DNA from 3 places in the Shewanella sp. QJM3NY_23 genome. Region 3 is predicted to be linked to each of the others. Evidence: predicted binding sites of a transcription regulator. Region 3 holds the regulator's gene; each other region holds the start of a gene.

Region 1 (10,502 bases), 1.9 Mb from region 3:
TTTTGAGGGCTAGGGCAGTCTAATTATACGCTTGTATGCCTTATTAGTCAGAGGTTACAACGAAGGTTATTCAAACTTATAAAATAAACATGACCTTACTTTTTCGATTCAGTTTGAGGATCTTATTGTTCCACACAGAGTAATGAATAACTATTTGAGCGGGCAGGGTATTACCCACTTAAATGACATCCACGCAAATATTCTTGTAGAGTTACATATTGTTTATACGTAAACCTTCTCATTACGGCTAAAAATGTTGATTCAATAAAAATTAATAAAACAAATCTGCTTAAACTCATAGCGGTAAACATTTTCTGTACTGTTCATCACCTTTAATTCATTTACTTGAATCTGCTATGCATCTGAACTTGATGCTTATTATAAGAAAAGTTTACACCATATTTAACCAATATTTTAATGCCGATAATGATACTTATCGGCATTAAAGGTCAATGTGAAAAGGGGTTGTGTTCACAACTATTATTCCGTTATTCCGTGACTTTCTCAACCTATTTTGTAGGCTTTAATTATTAACATTAGTGTCATCATTAATAAAATACATTACCGATCATCTTTAATGTTAGCTTGTAAGGCATCAACCTGAAAAGTATGAAATAGTGGTTATCACTACATCAGTGAAACCTTGTAATTGATTCAACGGTCACACTTTAAATCGTAAGGTAAGCTTATTTATGGCTTATTTTAATGCTTTCTAAACTCAGCTTATTTGCGTGTCATAGTCAAACGATAACTCTCATTAATCGCTCAACACTGTGAGTGTTAACGTCATTGACTAGCTATATCGGTATAAAAAGGTTTAATAGCTTAAAATTCAGGCGGCGCTACGCGCATAAAACAAATCAATGCGGGTCTACCTAGGCTAGATTTCACGTAGCGACGCGTTGAAAATGTGTCCTGGCACTCAGTTGAGTGCCAACCGATTAACGTTCACTACAGTGTTGAGGGCAACAAATGCTGTTAAACGAAATTGATTAGAGGTGCTTTAGGCATTGCATACGTTCATAACTAGTCTGCGGTATTCAACAAATGTGACCTCAGCGGATAACTACCGAGCAGTGATTCAGTTAATGATTCATGGTACCAGACGATTATCAGTAGCATTGATCTATCTAAATGGGTCTATCTAAACGCTCAATACTCAATGTTACGTTGCTTGACAGTCTAAAGCGATAAAAAGCAGTTTCATTCTAGGACGTTATAGGACGCTACGATAATTATGTCTGGACGATGTTGATGTACATAAAAGCGCTAGCTATCGACCCATGATTCAAGGCATTGGTAATTAATCACCTTAATTGGAATGAGAGGAGTCTGAAATTGAGTGAAGCTTTCCACATCCGCACACCTCATTTAACATAATATACATTGTGCGCAGCTATGTGTGTGAGGATATAGAAGTGCCACTAATGATACTTATCGGCATTGGCGCGTCATTTCTCCTGCGCTCGTCGGCATTGCTTGTCATGCCTTAACGATGTCTAGATGGTTCGTCTGCTGTGACAATTTTCTGATAATTAGTCCAAAACATTTAAACTCAAGGCTGCCAAAGTTATTGACGGGGAAATTTAAACTATCGACTGGATACTCAATGGTTGGATATATATTTCGACACTACGGATGTCCGTAGTCATATTGCTAGAATATATCAACATTTTATCTGCGGTACTGAGTGCCATTTGGTGGTGTATTGTGGTGTGAGTAAGTCACGGCGCATTATCCATTTGGGTTGAATACCTTGAGCGGCAAGAAATACTGCATCGGTTCCATAACGTTGATTAATACCATCTAAGGTTTGCATGAGGGGTAAATTGGCTTTTGAGACAGTAAATAAATCGAGCTGACAGTATTTGTCACTGGTTAAATCAAGTAACCCTATGCCAATTTTGTAATACCGCACCCCTTCCCTAAATAACTTATGTGCCGCTTGGGTCATGGCTTTGGTTAGCTCAACGCTGCAATTGGTGGCACAAGGCAACTCGACTAAGGCTTTAAAGCCAGTGGTTTTAAATCCTGTGGGTTGGTCGTCATAGGGAGAGTTATTGGCAAATAGCAGCATGGTTTGACAACATAAGCCTTGCTTACGCGCTTTTGCTGCAGCAATGGCAACATGTTTACTTAAGGCTTGTAATAACGATGACTTATCGCAAATGCGTTGCCCCATACTTCTGGTGGAGAAGATCTGCTGCTTATCAGCTCGCGCTTCATCCCACACTTTACATACCTGGCCGTTGAGTTCTCGCACAGTGCGCTCAACCTCGATACCAAATTGTTTACGAGCGGCGCCTGGTGGCATAGTGGCAAGTTCATATGCGGTGGTTATTTGCATTAATTGCAGCCGTTTACTTAGCCGCCGTCCAATTCCCCATACATCACTCACTGCCAATTGCGTTAAAATGGCCACACGTTCCTGCTCGCTATCGATAACACAAACTCCTTGATAGCATTCAATTTTCTTTGCGGCATGATTAGCGATTTTCGCCAATGTCATGGTTTCGCCCATACCAACACAAACCGGTAAACGGGTTTCTTTCCAAACGGTACGGCGGATGAGTTGGCCTTGGGTTCGTAGGCATGGAATTGCCGGATAACTCTTTTTAAAGGAAAGAAATGATTCATCAATCGAATACACATGCTGCTCAGGAGCAAAACGGCCAATGATATTCATCATTTTATTGGATAAATCAGCATACAACTCATAGTTGGACGAGCAGGCAATGACCCCGCGCTGCTCACACAATGATTTCACTTTAAAATAAGGTACAAATTTTTGGATGCCGGCTTCTTTTGCCTGTCGATTTGCGGCAACAATACACCCATCGTTATTACTTAATACTACGATAGGTTTACCGCGCCAATCGGGACGAAAAACCTGCTCGGCACTGCAATAAAACGCGTTGGCATCGATTAAGGCAAACATAAAAACACCACCTTAATGATCCACCAGTTGTGGGCTTTGACGGTGACAACGAATCGATCGAGTGACAACGCCTTCGATATTAAAAATATCGTGCTCGTGAATGCTAATAGGTTGATAGTGTTGGTTACATGACAGCAACAAACGTCGCTGGATGTCGATGATTTTACAGACAAACTCACCATTAAAGTTGGCCACTATGACATCGCCACTGCGGGCGCATTCATGGCGGTCAACAATAATCACATCACCATCAAAAATGCCGACGCCTTGCATTGAATCCCCCTGTGCCAACCCGATGAAAGTCGCGTTGGGATGTACGATCAGTAGTTCATCTAAACTTAAGCCTAATTGGCAATACTCAGCCGCAGGGCTTTCGAATCCAGTAATGCCAGCACTGGCTGGAAAAGGAATAACGCGCATAGATAAGACCCAATAAAATATACTGTATATAAACACAGTTATTTTAGCAGCCAGGTACAAAGGCGCAAGTTTATTTATCAGCGGGGTTAAGTTTGACAACGAGTAATGTCATTCAGCAGGCTAATAAGTTATGCATGAGTTGTGTGTGGCGTGAAGATGACGCTATTTTTATCTGGATCATTCACTTAAGTATCACCTACTGGCATATTCTCTTTAAAGGATCCGCTATAAATCATAGGGAATAGATTATTTTTAGTATGAAAAATAATCAAACAAACCAATTTGTTAATAATATGGCCTTAATTGAGTAAATGACTGCTGTCATTTGTGTGACCGCTGTTTACACTGAAGTTAATATTTTCATATGAGATAGTTAGCGTATGCCAATCTCCCCTCTTACCAGTGCCGAACTTTACCTACCATCCCTGCTAAGCAGTTTAGATGCCAAAGTAAAATCGACTAAAAGCCTTAACCCGTTAGATAAAATCGTTGGCCAAGAGCGGGCCCAAAGTGCCGTTGAGTTTGCCATGTCGATGCAGGACAAAGGCTACAATATTTACGCCATCGGCCGTAATGGTTTGGGTAAGCGGACGATGGTAATGCGCTATTTAGACCGCTATGATCCTGGTCTGCATCATCCGCTTTATGACTGGTGTTATGTGGTTAATTTTGCTGACGCTCGCACACCCAAGGTGCTGCAACTGCCTCAGGGTAAAGGCGCCCAATTTAAAAAAGATATTGAAGAGTTGATGAAACGGCTTGTCAAAGCCCTACCCTTGGCATTCGATAACGAGATTTACTATACCCGGGCAGACAAATTAAAAGCACAGCTTGCCAGTAAACAAGAAGCGGCATTAAATAAGATCACTAAAGAGGCCGCGGCTAAACACATCAGCCTAAGTATTACCGCTCAGGGCGGCTATGAATTACTCGCCATGAATGGTGATGAGCCCCACTCTGAAGCCACATTTGCGGCATTAAGTCATAAACAGCAACAGACGCTTGAAAATAACATCAGTGAAATAGAATCAAAACTGCGTGAAGTGGTGCGTAAATTTACTGCTTGGGAAGAGCGTTATAGCGATCAACAACAAAAGCATGACGAACAAGTGGCCCAAGATGTCTTAGTGCATTTAATGGACCCGTTAAAGCTAAGCTATGCTGACTATCCCGTGATTAAAACCCACCTGCATGATATGCATAAGGATATTATCGATAATCTGGATATTTTCTTAGAGCAAAATGAAGAACAGGTTGCGCTTGCTTATGCGTCGATGCAGAAAAAAATGCCCCGCCGATATCAAGTGAATGTATTGGTTAATCAAGCCGATAAAACCATGCCTATCGTGGTGGAAGAGAGCCCTAATTATCATAATATTTTTGGTTACATCGAAAATGCGACCTTTAAAGGCACTATTTTTTCTGATTTCTCTTTGATCCGCCCAGGCAGCCTACATCGCGCCAATGGCGGGGTGTTGATGATCGATGCCATCAAGGTATTAGAGCAGCCCTATGTGTGGGATGGATTAAAGCGCGCACTGCGGTCACGCCAGTTAAGTTTAAGCTCGCTCGAGCGAGAGGTAACCTTGTCGGGGACCATTTCGCTTGATCCCGAGCCAGTGCCGCTTAATGTCAAAATTATCCTCTTTGGCGATTATCAAACCTACCAGTTATTACAACATTACGATCCTGAGTTTAAAGAGCTATTTAGAGTGACCGCCGATTTTGAAGACGAGATGCCTCGCACCGCACAATCTGAGGCGCTTTACGCCCAATTTATCTCCAGTATTGTCAGTGGTAATAAGATGCTGCATTGCGATCGAGGGGCTATAAAACGGGTTATTGAGTTTAGTGCGCGTCAGGCCGACTCAAAGTATAAATTATCCCTACATTCAGCCGACATTGCTAACCTATTACGTGAAGCTAATTACGTGGCAAAATCCAGCAACGCTAATATGATAAGGGTGAGCCATGTAGAGCAAGCTCTTTATAATCATGAGCTTAGAGTGTGCCGTTTAAAAGATAATGTGATGCAAAGTTTTATCGATGGCACCACTCTAATCGACACGGCCAATAAGGTTGTCGGTCAGATAAATGCGTTATCGGTTATTGCCACCTCGGATCATCAATTTGGGGTGCCTAATCGTATAACGGCCACCACAGCTTATGGTGAAGGTGCGGTATTTGATATTGAACGCAAGGTGGATCTTGGCGGCAGTATTCACTCAAAAGGGGTGATGATCTTAACCGCATACTTGGCAACCTTGTTTGGCCAAACCGATAAAATCCCCCTGTCGACTCACCTCACCTTCGAGCAAAATTACGGTGGCGTCGATGGCGACAGCGCATCGATGGCCGAGTTATGTGCTATTTTATCGGCGTTTTCGGCACTGCCATTAAGACAAGATATTGCGATAACAGGCTCGATGAATCAATTTGGCCATGCTCAGCCTATCGGTGGCGTCAATGAAAAAATCGAAGGCTTCTTTGATGTTTGTACCATAAAAGGACGCAGCGATAGCCAAGGGGTGATTATTCCACAGGCCAACGTGCAAAATTTAATGTTACGCGATGACATCGTCGCTGCGGTTAAGCAAGGCCGTTTCTCCATTTGGGCGATTAATCATGTTTCAGAAGCCATTGAATTACTCACAGGCATAGCTTGCGGCGAGCGGGACTTTGAGTTTGAAGATTATCCGCCGCAGACAGTGTTAGGTATAGCGGATAAACGCCTGCAAAAATTACGACAGCATGCGAAGCAACAAGCCAAAAAAGCCGACTAAGCCATAGGCCTTAACACGCGCCACAAAAAAAGCCGGCAACTGCCGGCTTTTTTACAACTTACTATCAATACAAGTTATCAATACAAGTTATCAATACAAGTTATCAATATAAGCAATACAAGTTATCAATATAAGGGAGTAGCTTATGCCAACGCATCTTGTAATGGCGGAACTACCTGCTTTTTACGGCTCAACACACCATCAAGCCAAACGCGGCCATTTTCGGTCGCTTTGCCATAGGCGCGGGTGGTGAGTTCGCTGTCATCAGACACCACCAACATTTCAGACCCTTCTTTCATGATATCGGTGAGCAACAACAGCACACTGTGACGGTTACCTTCCGCTTTTAAGGCGGCGATATCGGCTTCAAGATCGGCTTTGATGTCGTCAAATACTGACAAATCGATCACTTCAAGCTGACCAATACCGATGAGTTTGCCATTCATGTTGAAGTCTTTAAAGTCGCGCATCACCAGATCGCGTACTGGCGTGCCTTCGACCGCAGACTTCACCTTAAACATCTCCATGCCTAAGGCTTTGTAATCTTCAACACCGGCAATTTCAGCTAGCGCTTCAACACATTTTATGTCGGCAGTGGTGCACGTCGGAGATTTAAAGATCACAGTGTCACTTAAAATGGCACATAGCATGATGCCAGCGATATCTTTAGGAATTTCAACACCATAGAAATCGTACATCATCTTGATCACTGTGTTGCTGCAACCCACTGGGCGGATCCAGCACTCAAGCGGAGTCGATGTGGTTAAGTCACCCAGCTTGTGATGGTCGACAATACCCACAATAGTGGCTTGGTCAATATCGTCAGGCGCTTGGGTTAATTCAGAGTGGTCAACAATATACACTTCTTCGCCAGCATAACTTTCTTTAAACTCTGGCGCGTCAAAACCAAAACGCTCTAAAATAAAGGCTGTTTCTGGTGAAAGTTCACCAAGACGAGCTGCAATGGCCGCTTCGCCTATCTGATTTTTGAGGTAAGCCAGCGCAATTGCGCCGCAAATAGAATCTGAATCCGGGATCTTATGTCCCACAACGTACATTGGCATAATTAACTCTCGATGAAAATTTTTCGGCATTTTATCAAAGTCGACATCAATTTACAGTAGCTTAACGCGATAAAATAGTGGAATTGGCATTAACATTATTGGTCATTCAAATAGTGTACTCAGCCGCTGAGCCTAGCTTAGCCGATAAACGCTTATTTAAACGTCACCTAACACATAAAAGCCCGCCAATGCGGGCTTTATTATGATGTTTAATCAACTGAGAGGCTATTGCTGCTGAAGAAAACTCACCACACTGGCCTGCTCGCGCTGTTTTAACATCACACAGTTAGTAACCTGCTCATTGAGTTTAGCTAAACTGCGGCCATAACCGGCGACGTGTTCAACTTTTGGGGTGAAAAACACCTCAGCCCGCTCAAGTGGCGCCAGCTCACAACCGCTGGCAAGGTAGCCTGGTAAACGAGGTAGTGCAAACGGCGGTAATTTACTGGCAATCGCATCATAATGCGCATAAGCCCAATCACGAAAAGCTTGTTTGCGATCATCACGATACAGCTGCCCCGCATAAAGATAACTCAGATCCGGCGCGGTTATCGCCTCGCTCAGACTGTAAGCTAATATCTGTTGCTGCAACTTACCCGCAGGCGCATAACCTAAGGCATACAACAGATGGGTGCGTTGTTGAGCATCTTTAGTGGTTTCAAACTGACGCTGCATCTGCTCAAGCAAGGTGTCGTCGCCATTAAACGCGGCTATCTGCAGATAAGTACCAATCAAGTAGGGATCAGCCGCATCGCTTTGCGCTAAATACGCCTGTGTCTGTTTGGTTGCTGTTGCAATGACATTGGGATCTTGTCCCTCAAACCCTAGCAGCGCGATCAGTGTTGGGCGCAGTTTACTGATCTGCGGATCTTCGCCATCGACGGTCGATAAACCGTAACGCTTGACCGCTAACTGAGCTCTGGCGGTCACAAACTTGGCCCATAACTCACGATTACTGGCATCTATAAAGGTCTGTTTTTGTGCCTGCAACAGCCCTAATGCACTGGCGACCACCTGTGGATGCTGATCATCGACAAATTCACCGATAATATTGAGCAGTGCGCCGCCATCAATAAAGCCTGCATCAAGCAGTGCATCGGCGCCCGACAGCAACGCGAGTCGCTCACGTGGATTGAGTGTCGTTTTGGCTGTGGCTAATAATGCACTCAGTTGTGGTTCTGGCAGTAACCAACGGTAATAGCCCATGCCATCGGCATCGGGGAAAACCCAAGTGGGGGCAAAGGGCAATGTAAAGGTTTGACTTGGCTTATCAAGCAGTAAGGTTTGTTGCTGACTCTGTTTCGCATCGCCAAATTTAAGCGACACTGGCACTGTCCAGGTTTGCGCTGGAGCTTGCGTCCCTGCGCTCACAAAGCGCTGCTGAGATAAGGTTAATTGATCACCATTAAGACTGACTTTCACTAGCGGGTAAGATGATTGCTCGATAAAAGTGCGCAGCACTTGGGGCACATCTTTACCAGAGGCTTTCGCCAGCGCGTTCCACAGATCATCGGCGGTGGTATTTTTATAAGCATGATCTTGAATATATTGACGAATACCCGCCTTAAAGGCACTTTCCCCAATCCAGTTTTCAACCATGGCAAGCACAGCTTCCCCTTTGCTATAGGCTAAACCTAGGCCATCCATAATATCGGCTTCATTATTAATCGGCTTACGGATCGGCTTAGTCGATAAACGCGCATCTAGGCTCATGACGCGGTTTTTGGGCAAACGTAAGTTTGACTCAAACTCTGGGTGAGTCTGATGGGTAATTTTAGCGGCCATCCAGCTGGCAAAGGCTTCGTTTAACCATAAATCATTCCACCACGCCATGGTCACTAAGTTGCCATACCATTGATGGGCTAGCTCATGAGCAACAATGGATACCGTACGTTGACGGGCACTTTGGGTGGCGCTGGCATCATCGAGCAATAAAATATCTTCACGGTAAGTGACTAACCCGGCATTTTCCATGGCGCCAAAAGGAAACTCAGGTACGGCGACAGAGTCCAGCTTTGCAAAAGGATAATCAACACCAAAGTAGTCCTCCAATGCCCCTAATACGATAGGCATCTGCTCGGCGGCATATTTGGCTGAGGCAATTTTACCTTTAGTGGTGATCACCCGGCCAGGGACACTCATGCCCTTCACTTCTATCTCTTCAAATTGCCCCACCGCAAACGCCACCAGATAAGAGGAGATGGTCTGCGTTGGCGCAAAGGTATGTATGGTCATGCCATCTTGCTGCTGCGTGTCGACCTCGGGTGTATTGCTATACACCTTTTCGCGACTAGGAGCGCTAATGGTGAGCTGAAATGGGATTTTATACTCAGGCTCATCGAATAGCGGAAATGCACGGCGTGCATCACTCATCTCAAATTGGGTAAACAGATAAGGTAAGTCGCCATCGATAGTCTTATATAAGCCGACCGATTGCCGATTATAGGGGGCGGTAAAATCGAGCGACAAGGTGTATTCACCAGGGGTAATAGTATGCGGGCAGCTGAGTTTCACTATGCCAGTGTCGAGCATGGTGGCCGACATTTCACAGGGCTTATCGCCACTCAAGGTCACATTACTGGTAGTGTAGGCCAGCCCATTGATGTCGAGCACCTTGGTGGCGTTGAGCACGTTAAGGGAGATTTGGGTCGAACCTGAAAAATCATCGCGGGCCGGATCCAGTGACAACTGCACCGCTTGAGAGATAGGTTTAGCGACTTTACTTAATACAAATTCATTGGCACTTAGGCTAGTGCAACTGAGCAACGCTACGGTCACGAGTCCGCCGTTAACGATACGGTACATGAAATCTCCTTTTTAGAAATAGAGTGATGATTAGGTGGTATCGTCGTTCACTGCACAGGCTGATATTTATGTTATACGGTTAAATATCAGTAGGTTATAAAATTACGACTGACCATTTACATTGATAATTGTTAATTAATCTCTGCTGCTGGCTATGCTGCTTTAAACCGCGAGGCAATATAGGCTGTGGCAAATTTGTAGCGAATGTTAACAAATGTGCGCTTAGCATAGCTAGCAGACGACACATCTACTTACTAAAAGGGTAATGTCACATGCTGTGGATGTACGCCGCTGAACCACGCTTTACTCAGTGTGCGACTAGGCATGCGACAATCATATCGGCTAATGTCGTTACGTTGACAATGCCAGCCTAACGAACTGGTTTTTGGTAATACACAACGGGCACCTCACCGGTAGGCGTTGGGTAAGGGGCGACTTTTTGATAGGTCATGCCCAGTTTTTGCATGATGTTAATCGAGGCTATGTTGTCTT
Region 2 (10,502 bases), 1.7 Mb from region 3:
ACGCTGATGGCCGCGTCCTTATTAGTGTGTATTGGTTTAGCGCTGCTGTTCGGCGCCCTTGCCACGCGCACATTCGGGGTCATTGCCATGTTAGTTAGCAGCCTACTGTGTGCGTGGATCATACGCTGGGTAACCATTTTGGAAGTACAAACCATTGCTCGCTTCGATGTGGGAGATTTTGCCTATCAATTACCCGCAGGTAGCGCTGGCTGGCTTGGGATCATTGGCATATTCGGCCTATGGCTGGCGCTGGCACTTGTCGCCTCAGAGCTTATCAACGCTAAAGCCACTGCGGTTCGCCAATCTCAAGCTCTGCAGCAATAACCAACATATTTAAGGATTTTAAAATGGATAATAAACGTCGTCTGCTACTAAAATCAGGGTTTGCTGTTGGTGGATTAGGTGCATTTTCAGCCGGTTACAGTGACACCATTCATCATGCAGTCAAAGGAACCTTAGAGGGCACTGCGGGTAAAAAGACTCAGCACATCCACCACGGCAACTCGTTAGCACCAGAGTATCATCTCAATGCGAATGGCAAACTAATGCCTAATCCAGATCAAAGAGTCGCCCCGTCTATGTGTTTTGGGTGTTGGTCTTTATGTGGCCTACGGGTACGTATCGATAACCGTACCGATGATATTTTGCGCATTGCTGGCAACCCATACCACCCACTATCGCATCATGAGCAGATCCCTTACGCGACCCCTGTGAAAGAGGCTTATCGCTCATTAATGGGCGAAGCTGGGCTCGCGGGACGCTCCACCGCCTGCGCCCGCGGCAATGGCATGTTAGAGATACGCAACAGCCCTTATCGTATCACCCAACCGCTTAAACGTGTGGGTAAACGCGGCGAAGGCAAGTGGCAACCCATTAGCTATGAGCAGTTGCTCAGCGAAGTGGTAGAAGGCGGCGATCTGTTTGGTGAAGGCCAAGTAACTGGGCTGCGTGAAATACGCGACATTCACACCCCGCTGGATCCCCAAAACCCCGAATATGGCCCCAAAGCCAACCAGCTATTAGTCACCAATGCGGGAAACGAAGGCCGTGATGATATTTTAAAACGCTTTGCCTTCAACAGTTACGGCACGCGTAACTTTGGTCACCATGGTTCCTATTGTGGCTATGCGTTTCGTGCAGGCTCGGGCGCCATGATGAATGATTTGAATAAATTCGCTCATCTCAAACCCGATTTAGACCACGCCGAATACGTGCTATTTATTGGTATGTCACCGGCGCAAGCGGGCAACCCCTTTAAACGCCAAGCAAGGCAATTGGCCGAAGGACGCACTAGCGGTCGGCTCAAATACACCATCATCGCCCCGAGTTTACCAGCAGGTTCATCGAGCTTAGCCGCGGGTGATAACAACAATTGGCTGCCCATCAACCCTGGAACTGACTCCGCTTTAGTGCTGGGCATGATCCAGTGGATCATCGCTAATCACGCTTATAACCAATCCTTTTTGGCCCAGCCTAGCGCCGCAGCTATGGTAAAAGCCGATACTGCACATTGGTGTAATGCGACACACTTGGTGATAAGTGACGAGAGTCATGCCGATAATGGCCGCTTCCTGCGCGCCTCCGATATTGGCCTGAGCTACAGCGGTGAGCCGTTATCTGACAGCGACCCTTTTGTGGTTGTTAATGCAAGATCAGAGCAACTCAACGTTAATACCCAAGACGATGCGGCGCAGCTGTTTGTCGATAGGCAAGTCATTAGCCATGGCAAAAATATCCGCGTAAAATCATCATTGCAACGCTTAAAAGAGGAAGCCTTTAAGCATGACTTGGCGTTTTATAGCCAGCAGTGTGGCATAGCTGTAGCACAAATCGAAGCCTTAGCGCGCGAGTTCACCAGCCACGGCACCAAAGCGGTAGTGGATACGCATGGCGGCAATATGCACACCAATGGCTTTTATAACTCTTTTACTATTTTAATGCTTAACGCGCTGATTGGTAACATCAATATGAAAGGTGGCGCCATGGCTAAAGCCGGTGGTTACCCCACATCGGCCGCAGGCCCACGTTACGATTTCACCCAATTTAATGGTAAAACTAAGCCAAAAGGGATTTTCTTATCTCGCAGCAAATTCCCCTACCAAAAAACCAGCGAATATAAACGCCGCGTCGCCGCAGGAGAGTCACCTTACCCTACTCGCGCGCCTTGGTACCCGATATCAGCCCCACTGCTTACAGAGCACTTATCGGCGGCTATCGACGGTTACCCTTATAAAGCCAAAGCCTGGATTAACCACATGGCCAACCCGCTTTATGGGGTACCCGGGCTAAATACCCTGCTGGGCGATAAGCTGAAAGATCCACAGCAATTAGGCCTGATTATCTCTATTGATGCCTTTATCAATGAGACTACTGCACTGTCTGATTATATTGTGCCCGACACTGTCACCTATGAAAGCTGGGGCATGTCTACCCCTTGGCACGGCGTGCCGACCAAAGCGGTCACCGCACGCTGGCCCATTGTTGAACCGCGCACCGACAAAACTGCCGATGGCCGAGCGATTAACCTTGAAAACTTCGTTATCGATGTGGCTAAACGGATGGAACTAGGCGGTTTTGGCGACAATGCGATACCTGACAACCAAGGCAACTGGCATGGGATCCACAACGCTGAAGATTTCTACCTGCGGGCGGCGGCAAACCTTGCCTATGTTAAAGGCGGCGTTCCGAGCGTCGAAGCAGAAGACATTGCTTGGTCAGGGCTTGAGCGCCTAATGCCGGCGATGACCCGTACCTTAACAGGTGAAGAGATGCGAAAAGTGGGCTACATCTTTGCCCGTGGCGGTCGTTTTGAAGACGCCAGCCAAGCTTACCAGCAAGATAGAATGAAGCATCGCTGGGCCAAGCCACTGGCCATTTGGAATGAAACCGTCGGTACGTCAATCAATACCATGACCGGCGAGCGCTATCTAGGTTGTCCTACTTGGTCACCGCAGCGCTTGGCTGACGGCACGCCATTTGAGCAACAATACCCTAAAACACAGTGGCCGTTTAGCTTGACCAACTTTAAGTCAAACATCCACAGCTCGGTGTCTAATTTATCACCACGCCTCGCCTCTATTAAAGGCATTAACCCTGTGTATATTCACCCCGTTGACGCTAACAATGCGGGGATAAGCACCGGCGATCACTTTATGATTGAAACCCCAAGCGCTAAAACCCAAGCCTTAGCAATGGTTGTTGAGGGGATAATGCCCGGGACTTTAGGTTTTGAGCATGGGTTTGGCCATACCGAGCTAGGTGAGCGGGCTCATTGGATTGGTGACAAACAACAGCCCGTTAAAATGAAATCCAGCGATGGGGTCAATATTAACGACATCGGCCTTATCGACCCTACTCGCAAAGGCCAAGGTGTGATGCTCGACTGGGTGGTTGGCGCCGCGGTTCGCCAAGCCTTACCCGCTAAGATTTATAAGGTGTAAGCACGTCGCTCGATTGACCCTTAGTCAACGCCGTTATGATTAACATGACGGCGTTTTTTTGTGCCTTTTACTGATGCTATTTAGTCGATGCCAAGCCAGTTGCAGCCTAAAACCTAGGCATTAGCCATTAGCCATTGGGCGCAGTCTCATGGAATTAACCAGCTGGCATTAGCCGTGCTGCATTGAGCGCTTTAAGTAGAAGCATACCGATAACAGATACACGTTACTTGGTTATTTTATGGCTTGGTTGTTTGGTTGCTTTATTGCCAGTCGCTATAGACATAAAAGCGCCGCGGTATCAGCGTATGGTCGCACTCATTTCGACTTTAACTCACAGGCCTCAATCCACAAGGCCTGCAATTTAAGAGACTTAAATAAAGAGAAGTGACGATGATGAGGATAAGTGATTGTGCTTAAGCAATCGCGTTATCGCTTTTGAAATTGCTGCATCAAACGTTGTAAATCGCCTAACTGACTCACCAACTCAGAACCACGGCTCACCGAGTGATCGCTGCGCTCAATATTGGCTAATGACAACTGCTGAATGGAGATGATGTTGGCATTAATGTCTTCAGTTACACTCGCTTGCTGATGCACCGCGGCGGCAATTTGTTGGCTAGCACTGGCCACTTCGCTCAGCATACTATTGGCATGTTTAAGCACATCACCGGTACGTACGGCATTATCTCGGCACACATCTGATAAATGACTGCCTTGTTGTGTCGCCGTCACCGCTTGGCCTGCGGTATGTTGCAGGTGGGTTATCATGCTGCGAATTTCTTCGGTGGAAGCTTGGGTTTTTGAGGCTAACGCTCTAACCTCATCGGCCACTACCGCAAATCCGCGGCCACTTTCACCCGCTCGAGCCGCTTCTATCGCTGCATTAAGCGCCAGCAGGTTAGTCTGATCGGCTATGGTACCAATCACTTCGAGGATCTTTTCAATCTCTTGGCTGCTCACCGACAGATCGTTAATAATTGCATTAGCACGCTGTAATTCTGAGTGCAGTTCAGCCACCGAATCTATCGTGGTTTGCACATTATCGAGACCGTCATCAGCAAGCTGATTCACTTGCTCCACCAATTGTGATGCGGCCATCGCATTATCAGCCACGTCACGAATTGAGCTGGACATTTCAGTTACCGCGGTGGCTACCGAGTCAGTTCCCGCGCCTTGTTTATCTAAATTTTGCTTGATCTCTTCTTGATTGACTAACTCCTGCTCGGCATTAACGTGGATCCCCTCAGCCGTTTCACTGGCTCTGGCAACAATCGCACGTACCTCAGCTTTACGCTTTTGCAGCGCCAGCTCAATCATAGAATATTCATCATAGCGCCCGGTATAGACAAGCTCCATCAACGGATTATCGTATGCTTGCGTCGCAAGCGTTATCACCTGCCTTAAACGTCGTTGATGAAAAAATTCATTGAGTAAAAGCCCGGCCATCGCCAGTATCGACACTGTCCCACCTAAGTGCACCGATGCCCCGCTCATCATAGCTATGGTGCTGGCAAGTGCAATTAACACAGCAGTATAACGCGCCCAACGATAACTAAAACGTGGCCTTGATAACTTAGACGGCGTTTCTTTTTGGCTCATTTCACTATAAAGAGACTCTGCACGCTTAACCCACTCTCGGTTAGGTTTTGTACGCACAGACTGGTATTCAATAATCTTGCCCTTAGCATCAGTGATGGGGGTAATAAACGCAGAGACCCAATAAAAGCCGCCCTCTTTGCGCGCGTTCTTCACAAGACCCATCCAGCTGCGGCCAGATTGTACCGTTTGCCACAACTGCTTAAAAGCCGACTTAGGCATATCGGCATGACGCACAATATTATGTGGTTTACCAATTAATTCATCTACTTGATAACCGGCAACATCACAAAAACCGGCATTCGCATAGGTGACAATACTGGAGGGATCTGTGGTGGAGATGAGATTAGCATCGAGATCAAATTCGACTTCACGTTCTGCGTTAGTATGTTTACTGACCATATTAAGGTGACTTATTCCCGAGCTGATGTTGGCTTGTTTGCCTTGCAGTGCATTATGACTGACAAACCCAATACGTAAAAGAGGTCGCTGCCGATCACAGTTGTTAGTCTTACAAATGTTAACAATGTAAGAACAGAAACTATGGTATCAATTTCGCCACTCAAGCAAATGATTTACAGGGTGCAGTATGAGCTTGCTCACTAAAATCTCATTTGTGCTACCAAGCGCACAGCAAGCAAAACGTCAAAACCCTGAAGCACAAACAGATAACCGCTTATGCTTATATCGACTGATTAAGAGCTTAATCATATTCCGCTGATACTGTTTTACTGTTATTATGTACAGCTGTATTTCTCTGCTATGTGCCTTCATGTTATCTGCCAATGTCAAAACTCAGATCCGCACCATCTATAAAGATATTGCGGCCGCCTTGCCCAACTTTCGCTCCCGGCGTGAGCAAAACTACATTGTGGCAGAGATCTCAAAAACATTAGCAGGTGAATATGACAAACATAGGCGCATCATTGTCGTCGAAGCCGGCACAGGGATTGGTAAGTCGTTGGCTTATATTCTAGGTACCATTCCACTGGCCTTAGCGAACAAGAAAAAAGTCTGTATTGCCACTGCAACGGTGGCGCTGCAAGAGCAGTTACTCAATAAAGATTTGCCCTTCTTTTTACAGCAATCTGGACTCGACTTTACCTTTGGCCTGGTCAAGGGACGTCAACGCTACGTCTGCTTAGCCAAACTCGAAATGCTGATTGGCAGCGATGACGGCACGCAGATGGCCATGTGGCAAACTAAACCCGATAACAGCCAGATAGCCTTATTACAAAGCTTATTAAAAGATTTCCATGAAGGCCGTTGGAATGGTGAGCGCGATACCCTGACGCAACAACTGCCCGATCACCTTTGGAGCCAAATTGCCTGCGACAAGCACAGCTGTCATCGGCAACTGGCCAGTCATCGCCACTGCCCGTTTCATAAGGCCCGTGAAGATATTGATAACTGGGATGTGTTAATCGCTAACCACAGCCTCCTTTTTGCCGACCTCGAGCTAGGCGGCGGGGTGATTTTGCCCGATCCTGAAGATCTCTATTATGTGATAGATGAAGCACATCACCTCCCTATCGTCGCCAGAGACTTTTCCAGCGCGCAAGCGACCCTGAGAGGCGCTGTCGATTGGTTAGAAAAGATCGGCAAAACCAGTGCTAAGCTGCAAAATCAGCTTAAGAGTAACCATATTATTGCCCCAGCTCAGGCGATGTTAGACCACATTAACGAATTAACCGGTTTGCTCAACGCCGTGGCGCAGTATTGCGATGGCCAAGGCGCGGCATTTGATAACCCTGAAAACCGCATCCGTTTTGAGCATGGCAAATTGCCGCAAGCTTTGGTTATTCAAGCGGAAAACTTAGCGAGCGCCTCTAATAACGCCCTCAAGCAATTTAATAAAATGCTAACCCTGCTCAACGAAGCCATAAAAGATGGTGAACTGCCCAAGCATCAGGCCGAGCAACTGCTGAGCGAAACCGGGTTTATGCTACAGCGCTTAGAAAACCTGCAAAAATTGTGGAAGATGATGGCCAAGACCGACAGCCCCAAAGGGGCGCCTATGGCCAGATGGATAGAGCAACTTCCGGGAAAACAACACGACTACCTGTGTAACGTCTCACCGATTGAAGTGGGCTTCATGCTCGAATTCTTATTGTGGGAAAAAGCCGCTGGCGTCGTTCTGTGCAGCGCCACTTTACGCGCACTGAACAATTTTAATCATTTTACCCATCAAGTGGGCCTGTCGATAAACGATGGTAGTCGTTATCTGGCCATGGATAGCCCATTTGATTTTGAGCAAAATGCGACCTTATACCTGCCTAAGATGCGCACCGAACCAACGGACGACCGTTATACCGATGAGCTTGCCGAGCAGATATTGACCCTTATCGAAGGTGAAACCGCCACCTTAGTGCTGTTTGCTTCCTACTGGCAGATGGAAAAAGTGGCTGATATTGTTCGGCCCAAAATTGACAGCCCATTATTGATCCAGGGGGAAGACTCGCGTCAACAACTGCTGACACAACATAAACAGCGCTGTGACGCTGGCGAAGTGAGTATTATCTTCGGCACGGGCAGCTTCTCAGAAGGGCTTGATCTGCCAGGGGATTATCTTACCAATTTAATTATTACCAAATTACCCTTTGCAGTGCCAACCTCCCCCGTTGAGCAAGCCCATGCAGAATATATCAAGATAAAGGGCGGTAATCCGTTCTTACAACTGACCATACCCGACGCATCACGTAAATTGATCCAAAGTTGTGGTAGATTACTGCGTAAGGAAGAGGATTATGGCCGTATCACTATCTTAGATCGGCGCTTAGTGACTAAACGCTACGGTAAGTCACTGCTTGATGCCTTACCTCCATTCCGCCAAGTGATAGAGTAGGAACCACATTGGAGTTACTTTTAGACCCCAGCGTTTGGGTTATTTTAGCCGCCACAGGTTTTATTGCCGGCTTTATTGACGCTGTCGCGGGCGGCGGTGGCTTACTGTCGATCCCTGCGTTATTAACCATAGGCATACCGCCACACGCGGCGCTCGGTACCAATAAATTGGCCGCAAGCTTTGGCTCATCCATGGCGGCATTTACCTATTACCGCAAACATTTTTTTGAGCCACGCTTTTGGTACCATGCCGCAATAGCCACCTTTATTGGCGCTGTTATCGGCACTTTCGTGGTGTATTTAATTGATAATCAATGGCTCGAAAAATTACTGCCACTCATTATCATCATCATTGCCATCTACACCTTGCTAAAACCCAGCGTAATGGGAGCTAACACCCACTTACCTCCAACTCGCGCACCATCGGCCTTTAAGCAATGGCGCCAAGGGATACCGCTGGGATTTTATGATGGTTTTGCAGGGCCTGCTGTTGGAGCGTTTTGGACAATCAGCAGTATTTCGCAATACCAATTACCAGTACTCAACAGTTGTGGATTAGCACGCGCCATGACTTTTATCAGTAACTTAACCTCTTTAATGGTCTTTTTAGCCTTGGGACAAGTCAATATTGTTATCGGTTTGTCCATGGGCTTATGCATGATGTTAGGCTCGTTTGTTGGCGCTCGCACCGCAATCAAATTTGGCGTACCATTTATCCGTCCGCTATTTATCACCGTGGTTATTTTGATTGCCATCAATTTGGCGTGGAGCGCATGGGCATGAACACCTCAGAACTAATTCATCGTTTACGAGTCCAACTTAAGCAATTAGAGCAAGAAGTGCTGCAACATGACAGTCAACTGGCAAAAGGACAACGTAAGCTACTGCACGATACCGAGCGTTTTAATCATGGCTTATTTAATCAATCTGGTGCCCAGCTTGCCCCTTGTATCAGTCAAATCAGCAATAAAATTGCGCAGCTCGAAAAACTACTCAAGGGGAATATCTCGACATCGACCATAGCGCTCAGTTGTGAAGGCATACAAGATAGATTTACCGCACTGCGCCGTGCGCTGAACACCACCACATTAGATGTAAAATCGGCTGAACAACAAAAAACATCACGTATGGCTAATGCCAAGCAACGACGACAACAATCCCATGCAGATAGTGGTTTTAGTTGGATTGCTTCTGGCGTGATGCATAATAGCCACCAGCTGTACGAGGAATTAAACAAACATTTGAACTGGGTTCAAACATTTGAGCAAAAAATTGCAGATTTACAATCAAAACTTGAAAACTGTCATAGTGCTGACAAAATTGCACTGCAAAATGAGATACTTTTAGTCCACCGTCGCTTAGGCAAGTGTCGGCAAGCTATTAGTTATATAGAAGATCGCATTCAGGCGTTTGAACGCCCGTATAGAAGTCATAATCGTTAAGGAGTAACAATGAAATCAGTAATGCCAATCACCGCTTTAATCGCTTTGCTTGGTGCCTCATCGGCAATGGCTGCCAATCTCACCATTCCCATGGCATTTGAATACTTAGCCCTTAATGGTCAAAAAGTAGAAAGTAGCTTGTTTAACCATAAGGCCGATTTAAGCCTAGATAACGGCACTCACAAGATTGCTATCCGTTATCACGATATGGTGCAAGATGATTTCAGTGACAGCGAAAGTTTTATCAAATCATCCCCCTTTATTGTTACCCTTAATGTCGACGGCGATTATCAGTACCAATTACAACCCGCCGAAGGCAAAGTGATTAAACGTCCGAAAGAGTTTGCTAAATCACCCGAGGTCATTATCACGCGTGCCGATGGTGGTAAAGTCAGCTACCAAGTAGCACAAACCGATATTACTGAGGCTTCGTTTGTAGGTCGACTATTGGGCGATGACAGCGGTCAAGATGTTGAAGTTGCTGCAGCCGTTGCAACAGGCAGTGCTATGGCAGCCAGTTCCGTACCCGCAAAGCCTATAAGTGCAATAGAAGCCGCGACATTACCCGCAACAGCAACGCCCACCAACAAGAGTGAAGCTGAACATGCTCAGCAAATGCTGCAATACTGGTGGTTACACGCCGATGAAAAAACTCGCAAAGAGTTTATGAGCTGGGCTATCAAACAGTTGTAATAAGGTTGTAAATACCACAGGCTGAGTCACGCTGGCAAGATGTTGGCGTGACGCTCCCCATATCGAAATCGCCCCCAATTTCGCCTCGAACAATATACCGCCTCACACCTTTCTCGCGTTTACACTTAATAACATTGTCAGTATTACCTTACTTTGCATCACGTACCTGACTATCACGCAACGCTAAATAGTTATTGCGGCTAAGCCAATATGATTGCAAACTAGACAAACGATATAAGCCAAGCCCCTCATCGTGGAGATAGATGCATGCAACTAGAAATTCGAAATTATTATGAAGTACTGTTACTCGAGATGCTGTCTGATGAAGGGCTGATGGATGAGTTACCTGAAGACTATCTCGCCGATTTATGCTGCGTAACACTCAATCAGCTACCGGTACGCTATATTCGTCATCTCGTCGATACCTATTTTTTTGAAGATTATGACGAACTCAAGCAGATGAAAGCTGAGATCCAATCCGCCTTAG
Region 3 (10,502 bases):
CAGTGGCGGATTATTGATTGCCGTTTCAGCAAGCCATGAAGCGGCTTTAATTAGCCTACTCGAGGCTAATGATATTGCGCCAATAAGCATTGGTCATTTGGTCACCAAACCCGCAACGAAGCAACTCGTGGAACTGTGCTAATGCCACCACTTATGGTTTCTAAAAACCAATATACCCAGCTGTTTATTAACGACCACCCCATAATGGATGTGCGCGCGCCCATCGAGTTCGATAAAGGGGCGTTTCCGACCAGTACTAACTTACCCTTAATGCAAGATGATGAGCGCGAACAGGTGGGCACATGTTATAAGCAACGCGGCCAAGCCGCCGCGATTGCCTTAGGTCATACGCTCGTTAATGGTGACATCAAACAACAAAGGGTCGATGCATGGCGCGAGTATTTTGCTCGTCACCCTAATGCTTACCTATATTGTTTCCGCGGTGGACTGCGTTCACAACTGACACAGCAATGGCTTAAGGAGGCTGGGCTATCCGTCCCCTATATCGAAGGCGGATATAAGGCGATGCGTCAGTTTTTGATAGACACCATAGATCAAGCACCTAGGGTAAAACCCATGTTGATCCTCAGCGGCATCACTGGCAGTGGTAAAACGGACTTTTTATTACAGCGCCCAGAAGGCGTGGATTTAGAAGGCCTTGCCCATCATCGCGGCTCAAGCTTTGGCCGCTACCACGAGCCGCAACCTTCGCAGATCAACTTCGAAAATAACCTCGCTGTGGCACTGCTAAAACACCAAGCTAGCGAAGCCAAATCGTTACTGCTCGAAGATGAAAGCTACCTCATTGGTCGCTCTGCGCTACCACAAGCCTTTTATAAAGGCATGCAAGTGGCAAAAGTGGTGGTATTAGAGGAGAGCCAAACAGCCAGATTAAACCGATTGCTCGACGAATATGTCCATAAGATGCATCAAGGTTATCTTGATCGCCTCGGCGAAGAGGCCGGCTTTATCGCTTTTGCCGATTATTTGTCGCAAAGCATCAGTGGCATAAAAAAACGCCTTGGCGGCAAACAACATGATGAACTGCAGGCGATGGTGACTCATGCCTTAAATGTACAACAAAGCCAGGGCACGACAGCAGCTCATCTCGAGTGGATAAACGTGCTGCTGAGTAAATACTACGATCCTATGTACCAATATCAGATTGATAAAAAAGCCGATCGGATTATTTTTACAGGTGATCATCAAGCTGTGCATCAGTGGCTCGATCAATACACGCCCCAATAACATCACTTAATGACATGACCGCCATTAAGCGTGACTGAATCACTCACCTGAATTCGAGCAAAACGATGGAATAATCCGAGATAGCTTAGCTATTTAGGATTATTTCATCCCAAAACTAAACTCCAAAATGTAGATAATGAGTTTCGGTTTTAAGCCGGGGTCTTGATTTTATGATGGGTCTGTCATCAAGCGAGTGATTTGCTGATGCAGTGATGTGGCGCTCACCTGAGATACCGCCATGGCATCACCGACAATTAGCGACACCTTTGGCCAAACCTGCCGAGGTTGAAGTGTGTTTGCTTGACTCTCACTCGGCTCTGCTAATCCTTTAATTGCAACCGGTATAACCTTCACAGGAGGTTGCGCCGCAATACTTGCGATCAAGGCGTTAAATTGAGCCTGATAACTCGCCGTCATGGCATCACTCACGGTTAAATTATCGCTTAACAGGCACAGTAACTCGCCATTGGCTAACGCCTGCTCAATCATGGTTAATGCTTCATTATTGCTTGCGCCGCTTATCTCACCCATAGCCAAAGGGATCACTCCTGCCGGCTTAACAGAGCTCGCCATGATAGAGGATGGCATAACAAAGCGCACCGGACGACTCGATACGCCCATCACGCACAAAGCATCGAACTGGTTGATATGAGGACACACCAGCAGCGCAGCCCCCTGTTTGGGCAATTTGTCACACCCTTCGACACTGAAGCGGTAACGCACATGACGAAAGAGATAACTGACAAAGCGCCAACGAAACTCAGGCGCTTGTCCATAAATATAGGCAGCGACCACCAGATTAAGTACCGCCAGTAAGGTAAATAACTCAGGGATACTCCACCCAAATCCCGCCAGCAGTAACATGGCCAATAACGCCGAGCACACCATAAACAGCGCATTAACAATATTATTAGCAGCAATCGCCTGTGCGCATTTACCCGGTGCAGCACGCGACTGGATAAAAGCGTACAACGGGACGATAAACAAGCCCCCACTGACCCCCACCATCAACAAGTCAAACATCAGTCGATAATGCGCTGTTGTGGCGATAAAGTCTCCCACACTATAAACCCACAAGGGATCTAACTGCGCTGGTGGAATAGCCCAGACTAAATCGAGGCCAAACAGGGTCAACCCAGCCATGCCTAAAGCCACGACACCTAACTCAACATGACCATAGGATAAGCGTTCACATAAAAAGGAGCCCACCGCGATACCCACCGAAAATAGCGCTAATAATAGCGACACTACGCTGGCATCAGAGGACAGATGTAACTTAGCAAAATAAGCAAATTGCGTTAGGTAAGTGGCACCGAGAAACCAAAACCAGCTAATGGCGATGATCGCCATCCAGATGCTTGGCGTCTTTCTCACCTGGGTAATGGCGCGCCACGTGTCAGATAAAGGAGCAAAACGAATTGGGGTTACGTCATGCTGTAGAGGCAAAGCCGGAATGGCGCGACTGGCCAAATAACCACACAGGGAAAGTACAAAGACAATCAAGGCACTGGCGACAATCCCATGCGCACTCGTCATCAACAGCCCAGCGCTCAATGTGCCACTTAAAATAGCTAAAAATGTACCCATTTCGACCCAAGCATTACCCGTAACTAACTCTTCTTCGGCCAATACTTGCGGTAAGAGTGAATATTTTACCGGCCCGAAATAGGCCGACTGACAGCCAGTTAAAAATAACAGCAGTAACATCACCATGTAGCTTTGAGACAAAATAGCCATCGCAGCGCACGACATGATAACCACTTCGAGTTGTTTGAGTCTGCGGATAAGCTTCGCCTTGTCCATATTGTCAGCGAGCATCCCGGCATGAGCTGAAAAAAGAAAGAAGGGTAAAATAAACAGGCCCGCGGCCAAATTGACAAATAAATTAATGCTGATTGGCAACTCATTGATCTGGCTATAAGCCACCATCAAGAGTAAAACATTTTTATAAATATTATCGTTTAATGCGCCTAAACATTGGGTGACAAAATAGGGCAAAAATCGTTTTGTTAACAGCATATTTGCTCCAGCTTGCCGCGACCTTAGGTTAGCCTAACCATTTAGACGGCAGTAGAGGGTTATATAAGCCATTGCCAAGCTGTGGCCGTGCACAATAGACAAGGCTTAGCGCATCAGACACATCACCACCCGTGATGCATCTGGGCCAAAATAGTCAGCTTCTGTTTGCAACTCGACAAACCCCAATGCTAGGTATAAATGACGCGCTGGATTAGCTGGGTCCACAGTGAGCATTACCTGAGTGACCGACGGCGCCAAGTGATTAAGTGCATCGATTATCAAACGTTTGCCGATACCTCGGCCTTGGGCGAGTGTCTCCACGGCGACAGATAATATCCAACCTATATGCCGCTGCTCACTTTGCACCATTAGGATATAGCCAAGAAGACGATTATTGTGATCTATTGCAACACGCAAACCACTTGGCCAACAATCGAAACTCTGACGAAAAAAGAAATCCGGATAACAATGTGCGCCAAACACACGCTGTTCAAGCCGATAAACGCCGGCCAGTTCGCCCTTTTGCGCCGCACGCAGGGTAATATCAACTGGCTTATTCACTGACTAACAACTCATCCCAAGGTAAATGGGTCGAACCGACCACGATAAAATTAGGGTTTTCGAGCGATTCACGTTCGTTATAACTGAGCGGCTGCAGTTCAAGATCCATGATCTGCCCGCCCGCCTCTTCGACAATAATTTGTGCCGCGCCGGTATCCCACTCGCCAGTAGGGCCAATGCGTACATAACAATCGGCGCGCCCTTCGGCGACCAAGCAACTTTTAAGCGCTGCTCCGCCGAGCACCACTAGCTCACAATGCTTAGGCTGGTTCAGTAGCTTTAATACCGACTGCGGATCTTGGCGACGACTGACCGCCAAGCGCAATGAGCGCGAATCATCGAGTGTCAATTGACGACTGGCAATGCGCTGCTCGCCTTTACTCGAGCGCTTATAAGCCCCCAGTCCCGCGATGGCATAATAAATCACCTCTGTCATGGGTACATAAACAATCCCCATAATAGGGCGATTATGCTCAACTAGCGCAATGATCACCGAAAAGTCGCCGCTGCCAGCAATAAACTCTCCAGTGCCATCTAATGGATCGACCAGCCAATACCTGGGCCAATCGACGCGATCGGATAACGGGATGTCGGCATCTTCTTCAGATAACACAGGAATATCTGGAGTCAGCTGAGTCAGCGCAGCGGTGATAATTTGGTGCGCAGCGAGATCGGCAGACGTCACAGGGGTATTATCCGCCTTAATTTCTTTATCAAAGCTACCTTCAAGGTAAATATCTTTGATGGCCATTCCCGCTTCAACGGCGATGGCGATCACCTGTTCCACACACTCTTCTGGCTTCATCACAACTCCAACAACCTAGACAGGTAATGCATATATCCGAATTGAAATAACTATTTTAGTTTTAAATGCTTCTGGGCTAAAAACAAGGCACTCACACTTCTCGATTCTGAAAAGTCTTCCAATGCCAATAGCCCTGACCACTGTGCAAGCGGCCAAGAAACAACCTCTATTGGCTCAGGCTCATCGCCTTCAAGGCGACTCTCATACAGATCTTCTGCAATATAGATCTGCATCTTGCTGACAAAATAGCTGGGCGCCAGACTTAACTCCATTAAATGGGTTAATTTTTTAGCCCCAAAGCCTATCTCCTCTTGCAGTTCACGATTAGCGGCCTGCTCAGGCGTCTCTCCCGGATCAACTAACCCTTTGGGAAAGCCCAGTTCATAGCTGTGGGTTCCAGCTGCGTACTCTCTGCCCAGCAACAGTTGCTCCCCCAATACAGGAACCACCATTACGGCGCCACGATTACTGCCTTTCATACGCTCATACTGGCGCTCGACCTGATTAGAAAATTTCAGGTGTACTTGCTCAATTTGAAATAACCGACTCTGGGCAACAACTTGTGTATGTAATATCTGTGGCTTTTGGTCCGACATGAATGTCCCTGATAAAATGACGTTTGCATCACAGTTCAATCTTACTATGATGGGCCTAATCCACAACTCTCACGATAGAATTTTTTTACTGACCTTATGTTTCCTTGGGATAAAATCGATACTGTACTGCTTGATATGGATGGCACACTGCTAGATTTGCACTTTGATAGCCATTTTTGGCTCAAGCTAGTGCCGCAAACCTTAAGTCACAGCAGAAACATCTCTCTAAATGAAGCTAATGTCTTGGTAGAACAAGCCTACGATCAAGTGGTTGGCACCTTGGATTGGTATTGCCTCGACTACTGGCAGCAACAACTGCAACTGGATATTGTGCAGCTGCAACGCACATTGGCCGACAGGATACAGTTACGCCAAGACAGCATGCCATTTCTGCACACATTGGCTAAAAAGCATAAAACCAGAATATTAGTGACCAATGCCCACCCTCATAGCCTAGCACTCAAACTAGAACACACAGAGCTAGCGCAAGGGTTAGACCATATGATCTCCAGCCATGAAACGGGTTTTGCTAAAGAGCACCCTCAATTTTGGTCTAGCTTATTTAACCAATATCAATTGCAACCCAGTCGGTGTTTATTTATCGATGACAGCGAAGCTATCTTACATGCCGCCAAACAAGCTGGAGTTGGGTATTTGCTTGGCATAAGCAATCCTGATAGTAAAAAGCCCCATAAAATATTTACCGACTTTCCCGCAATCCATGATTACCATCACCTGTTAGATGACCTTATCGCCAGCAAGCCATAATAGCTCCACGCTTAATGACACAAGATAAGGATAAATGCAGGCGCGTGGTGTAACCAAACCCTATTGACTGCTTATTTGTTTCACCGCCCGAACTTGGCAGAGAGATCACCTCAACAGATAAGAGAGCAATCGCGCCACTCAGCGACACCCAATGAATCCTTTCCGTAAAATCAAATTCATAACATTGATTTAAATTAAAAAGTCAGGTTGCAATAAAAATAAATCTGCGACCTTCTTTTCCAGTTTTAAGCAAATCCCACCACATTGCCGACAAAAATATGCTTAATCCTTGCGCTACTTTAAATACTGTATATACTGACAGTTACTGTATGGAAAGACAGGATCTGTAATGAGACCATTAACCCCTAGACAAGCTGAAATATTAGAATTAATTAAACGCAATATTGCCGATACAGGCATGCCGCCTACCCGAGCTGAAATTGCTCGTCGCCTAGGCTTTAAAAGCGCCAATGCGGCCGAAGAGCATTTAAAAGCCTTAGCCAAAAAAGGCTGCATCGAAATAATGCCTGGGACCTCGCGAGGTATTAAGCTAACTCAAGAAGATGATAGCGAAGATCTTGGCTTACCACTGATTGGACAAGTCGCTGCCGGTGAACCCATTTTGGCCCAAGAACATGTTGAGCAACACTACAAAGTTGACCCAGCGATGTTTCGCCCAAGCGCTGATTTTCTCTTAAGAGTCCGCGGCGATAGCATGAAAAATATTGGTATTCTCGAAGGCGATCTACTTGCGGTACATAAGGTGGAGCAAGCCAGTAATGGGCAGGTTGTCGTAGCTCGCGTCGAAGATGATGTCACAGTAAAGCGCTTTGAAAAGAAAGGTAATACTGTATATCTTCACGCCGAAAATGAAGAATATTCACCGATAGTCGTCGACCTATCTACCCAAAGCCTTAGCATCGAAGGGCTTGCCGTAGGTGTTATCCGCAACGGAGATTGGCAATGAATAATCTAATGGGTAATGCCCCGCGGCATCCCGGCCTTTGGGTCGATATGAATAAGCAACACAAGCCAACTCAGCACTGTACCATTGCGACATTATCGAGTCGCACCCAAGGTAAGCATGAGTTGCAAGCGCTAACACCGCAATTAGCAAGATTAAGCCAACAAGGCCAGTGGGTAGTACTGATTAGCCCACCGAATATTGGCTATAAACAGATGCTCGCCGATGCCGGTGTTCGCATGGATAGAATCTTATTAGTGCACACCAAAGATGAAGTTGAAGCGCTATGGGCGATGGAAAAAGCGCTTACTAGTGGTACGTCCAGTGCGGTGATCAGTTGGACCCAAGCACTCGATGCACGCGATTACCGCCGCTTACAATTGGTCGCCAAAAGTACTCAGGCTCTGGGTGTTGTGATTGAAGAAGCCAATAGTCACCTACCAGTAACTGCCCTAGCAGAGCAAGATCCGGGCTACCACCAAGCATCATTATTTGGCTCACTGCACTAGCATTACTGCTCAAACTTTCCATACTTAAGCCCCGCGAGGGGCTTTTTTGTCGCTGTTTTTTTTAACAAAATAAAAAAAAGTGATCTTGATCAATATTTAAACAGCGATTAAGTTAGTAATAGATATCAACGATTATTTGTTATATCCGAACAATTTAGTAGTCGGCTTCATTGGCTTGCGAGTGAACATCTCTAGCAAAGTCCAGTTAAGCTGAAATTAGCCTGATATAGTCAGCCGTAAGTGCAAATGTGGTGACCACCAGCAATAACAACATCAATACCACCAGCGCACTATGAAGTCATCGTTGCTTTTTTGGGAACTGAAAAGTTTGCATGGAGCCGAGACATACTGTGTGACTTTTCTTTGTAGTTGCCTTCGCAATTGACAGAGGAGAAGTCTAGTGAAGCATCTGTGGTATAGCTTGCTGGGGTTACTACTAGCCCCGCCCATATTCGCAGCGGATATGCCCCTTAATATGACACCAGGGGTAACAGAGATCAGTGGTAAGGTTTTTGGCCTCCATATGACCATTCTCTATATCTGTTGCGCCATCGGCATCATAGTGTTTGGGGTAATGATCTACTCCATCATTAACCATCGTCGCTCAAAAGGCGCAGTGGCAGCCAATTTTCATGAAAGCACTAAAGTCGAAATAGCTTGGACTATCGTCCCTTTTGTTATCTTGATCGTGATGGCTATCCCCGCCACTAAGACTCTTATCGCCATGGAGGATCCTAGCGATGCAGATATCACCATCAAGGTAACGGGTTCACAGTGGAAATGGCATTACAGTTATTTTGATCACGATATCGAATACTACAGCTTGCTTGCTACCCCTAGAGCACAAATTGAAGGCAGTGAAACGAAGGGCGAAAACTATCTATTAGAAGTCGACAGACCCCTAGTACTTCCCATTAATAAAAAAGTGCGTTTCTTGATGACCTCAGATGATGTGATCCATTCTTGGTGGGTGCCAGCCTTTGCGGTAAAAAAAGATGCTAACCCCGGTTTCATCAATGAAGCTTGGACCCGCGTGGATAAACCCGGCACTTACCGCGGCCAATGTGCAGAACTGTGCGGTAAGGATCACGGCTTTATGCCCATAGTGGTTGAAGTGTTGTCTGAAGCCGATTTTGATATCTGGATCGATGAGCAAAAAAACCAAGCCACAATCGCCGCCGCCGCGACCGAAGCCTCATTATCGCAAACCTTATCTATGGATGAACTGATGACCCAAGGTGAGCAGATATACATGGCACGCTGCGCCGCCTGCCACCAGCCAAATGGCATGGGACTTCCAGGGGTGTTCCCCGGATTAAAAGCCAGCGCCATTGCCACCGGCCCAGTCACAGCACATATCGATATTGTTGTTAATGGTAAGGCGGGCACTGCAATGCAAGCCTTCGCTGGACAGCTAACACCACAGGAGATAGCGGCTGTGGTGACATATGAGCGTAACGCTTGGGGCAATGATGTCGGTGATACCGTCCAAGCCGCTGACGTTAGTCAACATGGTCAATAGGGAGGCATGATGAATACAACAACGCGCGAAGCCAATATGGATGCCGCTCATATTGAAGAGTCTAACGAACACCACGAAGCTCACCCAACCGGCATAAAGCGTTGGCTATTTACCACTAATCATAAAGATATCGGCACCTTATACCTGTGGTTCAGCTTTATTATGTTTCTTACTGGCGGTGCCATGGCCATGGTGATCCGAGCCGAACTGTTTCAGCCTGGATTACAATTAGTCGAGCCCAACTTTTTTAATCAAATGACCACTGTACATGGCTTGATCATGGTGTTTGGTGCCGTCATGCCCGCCTTTACAGGCCTGGCAAACTGGCTAATACCCATGATGATTGGCGCGCCTGATATGGCGCTACCACGGATGAATAACTGGAGCTTTTGGATTTTACCCTTCGCCTTTACCATATTATTAAGCTCACTCTTTATGGAAGGTGGTGGCCCCAACTTTGGTTGGACATTCTATGCTCCGCTATCCACCACTTATAGCCCTGATAGCACGGCACTGTTTGTATTTTCTATCCATATTATGGGGATCAGCTCCATCATGGGAGCCATCAACGTGGTGGTGACGATTGTGAATATGCGCGCCCCCGGCATGAGCTGGATGAAATTACCGCTATTTGTGTGGACCTGGTTAATCACCGCTTTCTTGTTGATTGCCGTCATGCCTGTGCTTGCTGGGGTGGTCACTATGGTACTGACGGATAAATATTTTGGCACTAGCTTCTTTGATGCAGCTGGTGGCGGCGATCCTGTGATGTTCCAACATATTTTCTGGTTCTTCGGCCACCCTGAAGTCTACATTATGATCTTACCTTCATTTGGTATCATATCGGCTATTGTGCCCGCCTTTAGTCGCAAACGTCTCTTTGGTTACTCCTCTATGGTTTATGCCACTGCCAGTATTGCGATTTTGTCCTTCTTGGTTTGGGCACACCATATGTTTACCACGGGCATGCCAGTATTTGCTGAGCTGTTTTTTATGTATTGTACTATGCTCATCGCGGTGCCAACTGGGGTTAAGGTCTTTAATTGGGTCGCCACCATGTGGCGCGGATCACTCAGTTTTGAAACACCTATGTTGTTTGCCATCGCCTTTATCATACTGTTCACCATAGGCGGATTTTCGGGGTTGATGCTAGCCATTACTCCGGTGGATTTCCAGTATCACGATACCTATTTCGTGGTGGCTCACTTCCATTATGTATTGGTCACAGGGGCTATCTTCTCCATTATGGCCGCCGCCTATTATTGGCTACCTAAATGGACTGGACATATGTATGACGAGAAGCTGGGTAAACTGCATTTTTGGTGTTCGGTTATCTCAGTTAACGTGTTGTTTTTCCCTATGCACTTTTTAGGACTCGCGGGAATGCCGCGTCGAATTCCTGATTATGCAATTCAATTTGCTGATGTTAACCAAATTGTCTCTATTGGCGGCTTCGCTTTCGGGCTATCGCAGTTTATCTTTCTCGCCTTAGTGATTAAGTGCATCAAGG

The links. Region 3 encodes LexA, which represses DNA repair genes until DNA is damaged. Its sites were predicted from a motif close to TACTGTATNNNNATACAGTA; they were not measured.
Region 1: AC0VXX_RS09135 (LexA family protein) is a predicted target of LexA. The motif match lies at 3,379-3,398, and genes of this name have one in related genera.
Region 2: dinG (ATP-dependent DNA helicase DinG) is a predicted target of LexA. The motif match lies at 5,766-5,785, and genes of this name have one in related genera.

The regions. Positions count from the first base shown of each region.
Region 1 covers NZ_CM149657.1:2,003,853-2,014,354, forward strand. The annotation lists gene AC0VXX_RS09130 (Y-family DNA polymerase) at 1,667-2,938, opposite strand; gene AC0VXX_RS09135 (LexA family protein) at 2,951-3,358, opposite strand; gene AC0VXX_RS09140 (Lon protease family protein) at 3,739-6,141, shown strand; gene AC0VXX_RS09145 (manganese-dependent inorganic pyrophosphatase) at 6,285-7,205, opposite strand; gene AC0VXX_RS09150 (M1 family metallopeptidase) at 7,431-10,010, opposite strand; gene AC0VXX_RS09155 (GNAT family N-acetyltransferase) at 10,381-10,502, opposite strand, start outside.
Region 2 covers NZ_CM149657.1:2,470,399-2,480,900, forward strand. The annotation lists gene nrfD (NrfD/PsrC family molybdoenzyme membrane anchor subunit) at 1-324, shown strand, start outside; gene AC0VXX_RS11110 (molybdopterin-dependent oxidoreductase) at 348-3,440, shown strand; gene AC0VXX_RS11115 (methyl-accepting chemotaxis protein) at 3,867-5,438, opposite strand; gene dinG (ATP-dependent DNA helicase DinG) at 5,809-7,881, shown strand; gene AC0VXX_RS11125 (sulfite exporter TauE/SafE family protein) at 7,890-8,663, shown strand; gene AC0VXX_RS11130 (primosomal replication protein) at 8,660-9,322, shown strand; gene AC0VXX_RS11135 (DUF2057 domain-containing protein) at 9,332-10,015, shown strand; gene AC0VXX_RS11140 (late competence development ComFB family protein) at 10,283-10,502, shown strand, end outside.
Region 3 covers NZ_CM149657.1:104,985-115,486, reverse strand. The annotation lists gene selD (selenide, water dikinase SelD) at 1-142, shown strand, start outside; gene mnmH (tRNA 2-selenouridine(34) synthase MnmH) at 142-1,248, shown strand; gene AC0VXX_RS00525 (MFS transporter) at 1,417-3,267, opposite strand; gene AC0VXX_RS00520 (GNAT family N-acetyltransferase) at 3,373-3,828, opposite strand; gene cysQ (3'(2'),5'-bisphosphate nucleotidase CysQ) at 3,821-4,633, opposite strand; gene nudE (ADP compounds hydrolase NudE) at 4,684-5,229, opposite strand; gene yrfG (GMP/IMP nucleotidase) at 5,326-5,997, shown strand; gene lexA (transcriptional repressor LexA) at 6,347-6,964, shown strand; gene AC0VXX_RS00495 (cell division inhibitor SulA) at 6,961-7,470, shown strand; partial or broken gene coxB (cytochrome c oxidase subunit II) at 7,871-8,983, shown strand; gene ctaD (cytochrome c oxidase subunit I) at 9,002-10,502, shown strand, end outside.